2 regions of the Undibacterium sp. RuRC25W genome follow, and region 2 is predicted to be linked to the other one. Evidence: predicted binding sites of a transcription regulator. Region 2 holds the regulator's gene; the other holds the start of a gene.
The links. Region 2 encodes NrdR, which represses ribonucleotide reductase genes. Its sites were predicted from a motif close to CACNANATNTNGTG; they were not measured.
Positions count from the first base shown of each region.

Region 1: ACO0KV_RS09775 (ribonucleoside-diphosphate reductase subunit alpha) is a predicted target of NrdR. The motif match lies at 1,290-1,303, and genes of this name have one in related genera.

Region 1 is NZ_JBMPPD010000017.1:60,659-65,019, forward strand. It holds gene ACO0KV_RS09770 (sigma-54-dependent transcriptional regulator) at 1-919, shown strand, start outside; gene ACO0KV_RS09775 (ribonucleoside-diphosphate reductase subunit alpha) at 1,513-4,361, shown strand, end outside.
Region 2 is NZ_JBMPPD010000008.1:69,507-73,867, forward strand. It holds gene ACO0KV_RS05855 (MFS transporter) at 1-725, shown strand, start outside; gene ACO0KV_RS05860 (hypothetical protein) at 827-1,657, opposite strand; gene nrdR (transcriptional regulator NrdR) at 1,919-2,398, opposite strand; gene glyA (serine hydroxymethyltransferase) at 2,503-3,753, opposite strand; ZMP/ZTP riboswitch at 3,859-3,984, opposite strand; gene ACO0KV_RS05875 (SDR family NAD(P)-dependent oxidoreductase) at 4,277-4,361, shown strand, end outside.

The sequences.
Region 1 (4,361 bases), on a different contig from region 2:
TGCGCGTGCACAACAACCTTTCATCGCAGTAAATTGCGGTGCGATACCGGAAGCTCTAATGGAAGCGGAGTTTTTTGGTTATCGTAAAGGTGCATTTACGGGAGCCGCGGATGATAGGGAAGGTTTTTTTCAGGCCGCCAACGGTGGCACGCTGATGCTCGATGAAGTTGCAGATCTGCCGCTGGCAATGCAAGTGAAGTTGCTGCGTGCGATTCAGGAGCGGAGCATTCGCAAAGTTGGTGCAACAGCAGAAGAAGCGGTCGATGTCAGGATTGTCAGTGCGACTCACCAAAATTTATCGCAGTGCGTTGCAGAAGGGCGCTTCAGGCAAGATTTATATTATCGTCTTAATGTGATTGAACTCCATTTGCCGCCATTGCGTGAGCGGCTTGACGATATCGGGGACTTAGCAACAGCATTGCTGAGCAAACTGTCGGCTGAGTCAATCCGCATTTCAGAATCTGCATTGGTGGCGTTGTCTGGCTACACGTTTCCGGGTAATGTCCGTGAGTTAGAAAATATTCTTGAACGCGCCATTGCTTTCGCCAACGATGCTTGTATCGAAGTCGATGATTTGGCATTGCAAGGAGCAAAAAAAGTCCCTGTCTCAGCGTTACCACGGATTGACTCTGTCATCGCTGCCAAGTCTGATGAGGCAAAAGAGTTGCTGCCTATATCCACGATGCCCGAGATGCAGATAGAGATGTCGGTACAATTAGGCATCGCCCCCGTTGATGCATTCCCTTGCCCAGCATTTCCGTTTTCTTTGCCTGAATTTCTCGACAGTATCGAATCAGAGATGATACGCAGAGCGCTACAGCAAACCGGACATAACCGCACCCAGGCTGCAGACTTGTTGGGCGTCAGTTTCCGTCAACTACGTTATCAAATCCAGAAATTAAAAATTCAGGAACAGTGATAAACATTCATAAACATTCATAAACATTCATAAACATTCATAAACATTGATAAACAGCGATATTGCGTTGTCATTTGGTCACAATGAAGTGTAGCCGCAACGGCGAACGTGAACAACGATCAAACCTACCCTGCGTGACATCTTTTGGCGTGTCAGATTGAATTTAACGGTGAGACAGCATCCTAATGGTCGGTACCGTGACTTTTTTCGTTAGTGCTCACTTACACCATTTGCTAAGGATTTCTGTGGCTTCTTGAAAGTCAATTCCCCTGACGCTTAATTTTGTAAAAAATAAATTTTTTTTTACACTGAAATAGCGGTTGCATATGGTGTGGTGGGGTACTAGAATTAGGGCTAATCAAAATTTGCGCACTATATGTAGTGGTTTTTTTCTTGTTTTACCTTTCTTGCTTCTTTCTCCCTTTTACATTTGCAATTGATTTAAAAAATAAGAAATAGCATAACTTTTAGCTGGTTTTAGCGGAGTTTAGCTATTTGTAGTGATGCGCAACACCTGATCGTAACCCGTGCGCAGCGATGGTTTGTCCAGCAGACTCGCGGCGTATCAAGATATAACTGACACTGGAGGCTCAATGCACTCTTCAACTGAAACATCAACGACATCCCTTATCGAAACTGGCGTCTTAAGCGGCGTGGCAGGTTCTCCGACTGGTACGACTACAATCAATTATGACGATTACAGAATCATCCGTCGTAACGGTTCCGTGGTTGGATTCGAACCTTCCAAGATCGCCATCGCGATGACCAAGGCTTTTTTGGCAGTCAATGGTGGGCAGGGCGCAGCTTCCGCACGTATTCGTGAATTGGTTGAGCAATTAACATCAACGGTCGTGGCTGCGTTATTGCGTCGTCAGCCGACGGGTGGCACCTTTCACATCGAAGATATTCAGGATCAGGTTGAACTGGCATTAATGCGTTCGGGCGAACACGATGTGGCGCGTGCTTATGTGCTGTATCGTGCAAAACACCAAGAGGAGCGTCGTTTGCAACGCGAAGCACAACATGCATCCCAGGCACAACTGCCAAAGATTCATGTTTTGATCGATGGTGAGCGTGTTGTACTGGAAATCGACAAAGTACGTTCCCTGATTACTGCTGCTTGTGTTGGTTTGGATAAATTGGCGGATGCCGAGGCGATCCTTACTGAAACACTAAAAAATCTGTATGACGGTGTACCCGTCGAAGAGTTACACAAATCGGCAATCCTGGCTGCACGTGCTTTGATGGAAAAAGAACCAGCATATAGCTTGGTCACCGCACGCTTGTTGTTGCATACGATCCGTAAAGAAGTATTCGGTAAAGAAGTGGCACAGCAAGATGCCGCCGCAGAATATGTTACTTACTTCCCACAATTCATACAAAAAGGGATTGCCGCTGAATTGCTCGACTCAAAATTAGCTGAGTTTGATCTGGAACGTCTGGCAAAAGCCTTGGTATCCGACCGCGATCTGCAATTTAGCTACATTGGCTTGCAAACTTTGTACGACCGTTATTTCTTGCACGTTCGTGGTACCCGTATTGAAATGCCGCAGGCGTTCTATATGCGTGTAGCGATGGGTCTGGCGTTGGAAGAAAAAGACCGTAATGGACGTGCAATCGAGTTTTACAACTTGCTGTCGAGCTTTGATTTCATGAGCTCAACACCGACACTGTTCAACTCAGGTACACAGCGCTCACAATTGTCCTCATGCTACCTGACAACGGTGGCAGATGATCTGGCCGGTATTTATGACGCCCTGAAAGAAAATGCGTTGCTGGCGAAATATGCTGGTGGTCTGGGTAATGACTGGACGCCAGTCCGTTCCCTCGGCGCCCATATTAAAGGTACCAACGGTAAGTCACAGGGTGTTGTGCCTTTCCTGAAAGTCGTCAATGACACCGCAGTGGCAGTGAACCAAGGTGGTAAGCGTAAGGGTGCAGTATGTGCTTATCTGGAAACCTGGCACATGGACATCGAAGAATTCTTGGATTTGCGTAAGAACACAGGTGATGACCGCCGCCGTACGCATGATATGAATACCGCCAACTGGATTCCTGATATGTTCATGAAACGCGTCATGGAAAAAGGTGACTGGACACTGTTCTCTCCATCTGACGTGCCAGACTTGCATGATAAATTTGGCAAAGCGTTTGAACAAGCCTATCTTGGCTACGAAGCAAAAGCGGCTTCTGGCGAATTGGAACTGTCCAAGAAAATCCCTGCGCTCGATCTGTGGCGTAAGATGCTGTCGATGTTGTTTGAAACTGGCCATCCATGGATTACATTCAAAGATCCTTGCAACATCCGTTCTCCACAGCAGCACGTGGGCGTCGTTCACTCTTCAAATCTGTGTACAGAAATCACACTCAACACCAATGAGTCTGAGATCGCAGTCTGCAATCTGGGTTCTGTCAACATGCCAGCGCACATGAAAGACGGTAAGCTCGATCACGCTAAATTGCAAAAAACAATCCGTACTGCGATGCGTATGCTTGATAACGTCATCGACATTAACTACTATGCAGTACAGAAAGCACGCGATTCTAACTTGCGTCATCGTCCTGTTGGCATGGGTATCATGGGCTTCCAGGATTGCTTACATATGATGCGCGTACCATATGCATCGATGGACGCTGTGCAGTTTGCTGACACATCGATGGAAGCAGTGTGCTATTACGCTTACCTAGCATCGACAGAATTGGCTGAAGAGCGCGGTACTTACAGCTCATACAAAGGTTCGTTGTGGGATCGCGGCATTCTGCCGCAAGATTCGCTCAAAATGCTGGCGGACGAGCGTGGTGGTTATCTGGAAGCAGATTTCTCCGAAACAATGGACTGGACAGTGGTTCGCAATCGCATTAAACAGCACGGTATGCGTAATTCCAACTGCGTGGCGATTGCACCAACTGCGACGATCTCTAACATCATCGGCGTTTCAGCTTGTATCGAGCCGACGTATCAGAATCTGTATGTAAAATCGAATCTGTCCGGTGAGTTTACAGAAATTAACGAACATCTGGTCCGTGATTTGAAATTGCGTGGCTTGTGGGATGAAGTCATGATCGCAGATCTGAAGTACTTTGACGGTAGTCTTGCACGTATCGACCGCATTCCGGAAGATCTGCGTGAATTGTATGCGACAGCATTTGAAATCAGCCCATCGTGGTTGGTCGAAGCTGCCTCACGTCGTCAGAAATGGATCGATCAGGCACAATCACTGAATATTTATATGGCAGGTGCTTCTGGTAAAAAACTGGACGAGACTTACAAGCTGGCGTGGTTACGTGGTCTGAAAACGACTTATTACCTGCGTACGATTGGTGCGACCCACACCGAGAAATCAACCTCTAAAACAGGCGCGTTGAACGCTGTTGCCGTTGATGGTGGAAGCACTGGTTTTAATGCAGCACCAGCAGCATCAAACGTTGCGGCTGCACCGGA
Region 2 (4,361 bases):
CCCGTCCGGTGGCTGGTTTCATTACGCAGATATCGTCGTGGCACGTGGTGTTTTATGTCTCTACCGTGATCATGGTCTTGTTAGCGCTCGTCTTGTCGCGTGCCTTACCACAACGAGTTCCAGTTGCCAGGTTGCACTATGTTGATTTGCTAAAATCAATGTGGCACCTAGCACTTCACACGCCGCCATTACGCCGTCGGGCGATTTATCATGCATGCCTGTTTGCTTCGTTTAGCATGTTCTGGACGACAACGCCATTGTTACTGGCGGGGCCAGAATTCCATCTTTCGCAGGCAAGCATTGCTTTATTTGCGTTGGCGGGTGTTGCTGGTGCTGTTGCTTCACCGATTGCGGGACGTCTCGCAGACAAGGGCTGGACGCGTCCCGCTACGTGCGTGGCGATGCTGTGTGTGGCGGTGGCTTTTTTGATGACGCATATTGCTCCTTATGGTTCGCCGTGGGCGCTGGGGCTGCTAGTCGTTGCCGCGATCGTGCTCGATTTTGGCGTATCAGGGAATCTTACCTTGGGACAGCGGACTATCTTTGCACTGGGGGCTGAACATCGTTCACGCTTGAACGGTATTTATATGGCGACGTTTTTCATGGGGGGCGCGGTCGGCTCAGCGGTAGGTGCTTGGGCGTATGCCTATGGTGGCTGGTGGTTGGCGTCGTGTTTTGGGTTTTCATTGCCCATCATCGCGCTGATCTATTTTGCAACCGAGTAGGTTGGCCATAGCAGTATCTTCCATGTTCCGTTTCTCGGCCACTTTATCCTTATTTAAATCGAAAACGTATTTGCCAGATCATTCGCTCTTTATTGCATCGGTCAGCGAGTTGGTTTGGTCCGTTTATTTTGGTTGGGGAAGCGTTGAATTAATTTGTTTGTGATTTTCAGTACGCGTTTCCAGAGCGACGATGTTTGGCGGCCAGCGCGCCGTTTTGCATCTTCTTCTTTGATCTTCTCGGTTGGATCAAGCAAGGGAACCCCTTTGACTGTCAATTCATTGTCGTCGTGACTTCTGGTTATTTGCTCAGTCTGATGACTTATCATGCCATCACTTAAATGATACGCGGCAATGGCTGCGGTGATAGCGGGGTTGCTCAACATGTCTGTGGCGTAGTTGGTTGCTATTGGTGCTTGCGGCGGATTGTTAGAGCCTGTCTGGGCGATGTTATTCTGAGTGATAGAAGGTGGTGCACTGGGCGTTGATTGTGCAAGTTGTGCTTGGTTGATTTCGTTTGTCACTGAATTGGCATTTTCGACCGCAATTGCACTCAGTAGTGCTTCGCTACTCAATGTGGTCTGAAATTCGGCACTAAGTAGGGTTTCAGTTGCATTTTGTAGCGCTGTATTTTGTAGTGGGGTAGTGGCGGGATAATTGATCGGCGTGTTTGCACTCTTTGTCGCGGCGACTACGTCGAGTTGTCTTAACGCGTTTTCTTGTGTCGTTACTTGTAGGGTGTTTGCCGCATTGATTTGAGTTTGTGTGTTGGGTTGAAGCAAGCTTTGGATGCGTGCCAGCGTAGACAACTCCACCACGCTTCCCGCTTCTGTTGTCGGATGAATGACTTGCGACAGAGCGTGAGGTGACGGCGTTAGTGAGACACTGCTAACCGGGGTTGTTGGTTGCAGAGGTGGAATAGTTGACGTGCTCATATCATTCTCCGAATGATGATTTCTATCATTAACGGCACTTGATGCAACTAGTTGAGTGCATAGGTAAAACAAACTTTAACAATGCAGTCAATAACAGTGATGATGCCACTTCGAACGTAACTTTTGCCTTTATTGAGGGCAATAAAAAACGATGGCTGTCTGAAGATGTTACTGGGTCGTAAGTTATATCAAGATTTTCCTCGGTCTTACAAGTAGTGGCCTCACGAGAGGTCTCTTGTCTAGCCCGAGGATGCGCTTTGATTACTTTTTGTTCTTACTTGATGCGCGATTTTCTATGTCGACTTCTTGTATTGCTTCGGCAAATTCTGAAATATCTTCAAAACTTTTATAGACAGAAGCGAAGCGGATATAAGCGATTTTATCGAGGCGTTTGAGTTCGCGCATGACCAGTTCACCCAGTTGTACGGACATGATTTCACGCTCACCACTGGCGAGCAATTTCTCTTCGATACTTTGTACGGCATTATCGACCGCCTCTGCTGATACAGGGCGTTTACGTAATGCCAACATCAAGCTTGCGCGTAATTTTGCGGATTCGTACTCTGTGCGGCTACCATTCTTTTTGACGATAACCGGCATAATCAATTCGATCCGCTCATAGGTCGTAAAGCGCTTATCACATTGCGCGCAACGGCGACGGCGGCGCATAACGTTACCTTCTTCGGAAACGCGGGTATCGATAACTTGAGTGTCGTCGTGATGGCAGTAGGGACATTTCATGTAGGTACTGGTGTCTTTCTAGTTTTATTTTTCAGTATATACGATCTGTTGAACTTAATAAAACGCCACTCAAGGAGTGGCGTTTTGATTCGTGTAGCGTTATTTTACTTCGCGTAGACAGGGAAAGCAGATGTCAATTTTTTGACTTCTTCTTTCACCCGTTCAATCGTCGCTGCATCGTTTGGATTGTCCAGCACGTCAGCAATCAGGTGACCTACTTTGATCGCTTCGGCTTCTTTAAAACCACGTGTCGTAAATGCTGGGCTACCCAGGCGAATCCCAGAAGTGACCATTGGTTTTTGTGGGTCGTTCGGGATGCCGTTTTTGTTGCAAGTCATGTGTGCAGAACCCAGAATTGCTTCAGCTTCTTTACCAGTTAGACCTTTTGGACGCAAATCAACCAACATCACGTGTGATTCTGTACGACCGGAAACGATACGCAGACCACGCTCAGTCAGTGTTTGTGCCAGTGCGGCAGCATTTTTAACGACTTGTTCTTGATACGCTTTGAATTCTGGTGTCAGTGCTTCTTTGAAAGCAACTGCTTTACCAGCAATCACGTGCATCAGTGGGCCGCCTTGCAAGCCTGGAAAGATCGCAGAGTTGATTTTTTTTGCGATCGCTTCGTCGTTAGATAAAATGATACCGCCGCGTGGGCCGCGCAAGCTCTTATGCGTTGTTGAAGTGACGACGTCCGCAAATGGAACTGGGTTAGGGTACACGCCAGCAGCGATCAGGCCAGCATAGTGCGCCATATCAACCATAAAGTACGCGCCAACTTCTTTAGCGATTTTGCTGAAACGCTCAAAATCGATACGCAGTGCAAATGCAGATGCACCAGCGATGATCAGTTTTGGTTTGGATTCACGGGCCAGTTTTTCCATTGCATCGTAGTCGATGTCTTCATTCGCATCTAAGCCATAGGAAACAACATTGAACCATTTGCCTGACATATTTAGTGGCATGCCGTGTGTCAGGTGACCGCCTTCAGCGAGGCTCATGCCCATGATGGTGTCGCCTGGGTTCAGCAAAGCGAAGAATACGCCTTGATTTGCCTGGGAGCCGGAATTTGGCTGAACGTTAGCAAAATTAGCGCCAAACAATTGTTTCAGACGATCAATAGCGAGTTGCTCAACGACGTCAACATGTTCGCAGCCACCGTAGTAACGTTTGCCTGGGTAGCCTTCAGCATATTTGTTGGTCAACTGGGAGCCTTGGGCTTCCATGACTGCTGGAGACGTGTAGTTTTCAGAGGCGATCAGTTCGATGTGCTCTTCCTGGCGATGGTTTTCCAGTTGGATGGTTGCGAACAATTCTGGATCGATATTGGCGAGTGTATGGTTTTTAGCAAACATGGCTTTCCTGATTTTCCTGTTAATGTAAAAAACGAGATTGGTGATTGTTTTCTATGAGGTGTCAGTCGGACGTGGTCGTAGAGTGGCAGCCTCACAAATTTACCATCAGGCTACCCAGGCGCACGGCTGAGGTCTTTCGACCTCGAAATCTCACGCTTCCCGATGGATATCCATCTTTTGTTGACGATCTATATAGATCGGTCATCGTTTTCGCCAGTCACGTGAGACGAAATGGTGCGTAGATTTTACGTGATGCCTTATGAATGGGCAAGTGTGGCGTACGATCTTTTCTTTGGTTGTGGAATCTACTTAGTGAACTAGTAAGGGGGAAATTGTCAAACGTGATCGGAAGATGTGTCGTGATTGCTTTCTTTCTGCCTTTTTTTTGCGTGGGTAACGCATGGATTGGTGTGCCGTTGACGTAAGTAATGGTGCTCCAATTTAGCTGCGATACCAAAAAGCACTTAGAATAGCAGCAGTTAAATGCTCATTGCTTGTTAATTATTGTCTTAAAGGAAATTGTATGATCGTATTAGTTACCGGCGCAAGTTCAGGATTCGGCGAAGAAATAGCAAGAAAATTCGTGCGTGGAGGGCATCGTGTCATTG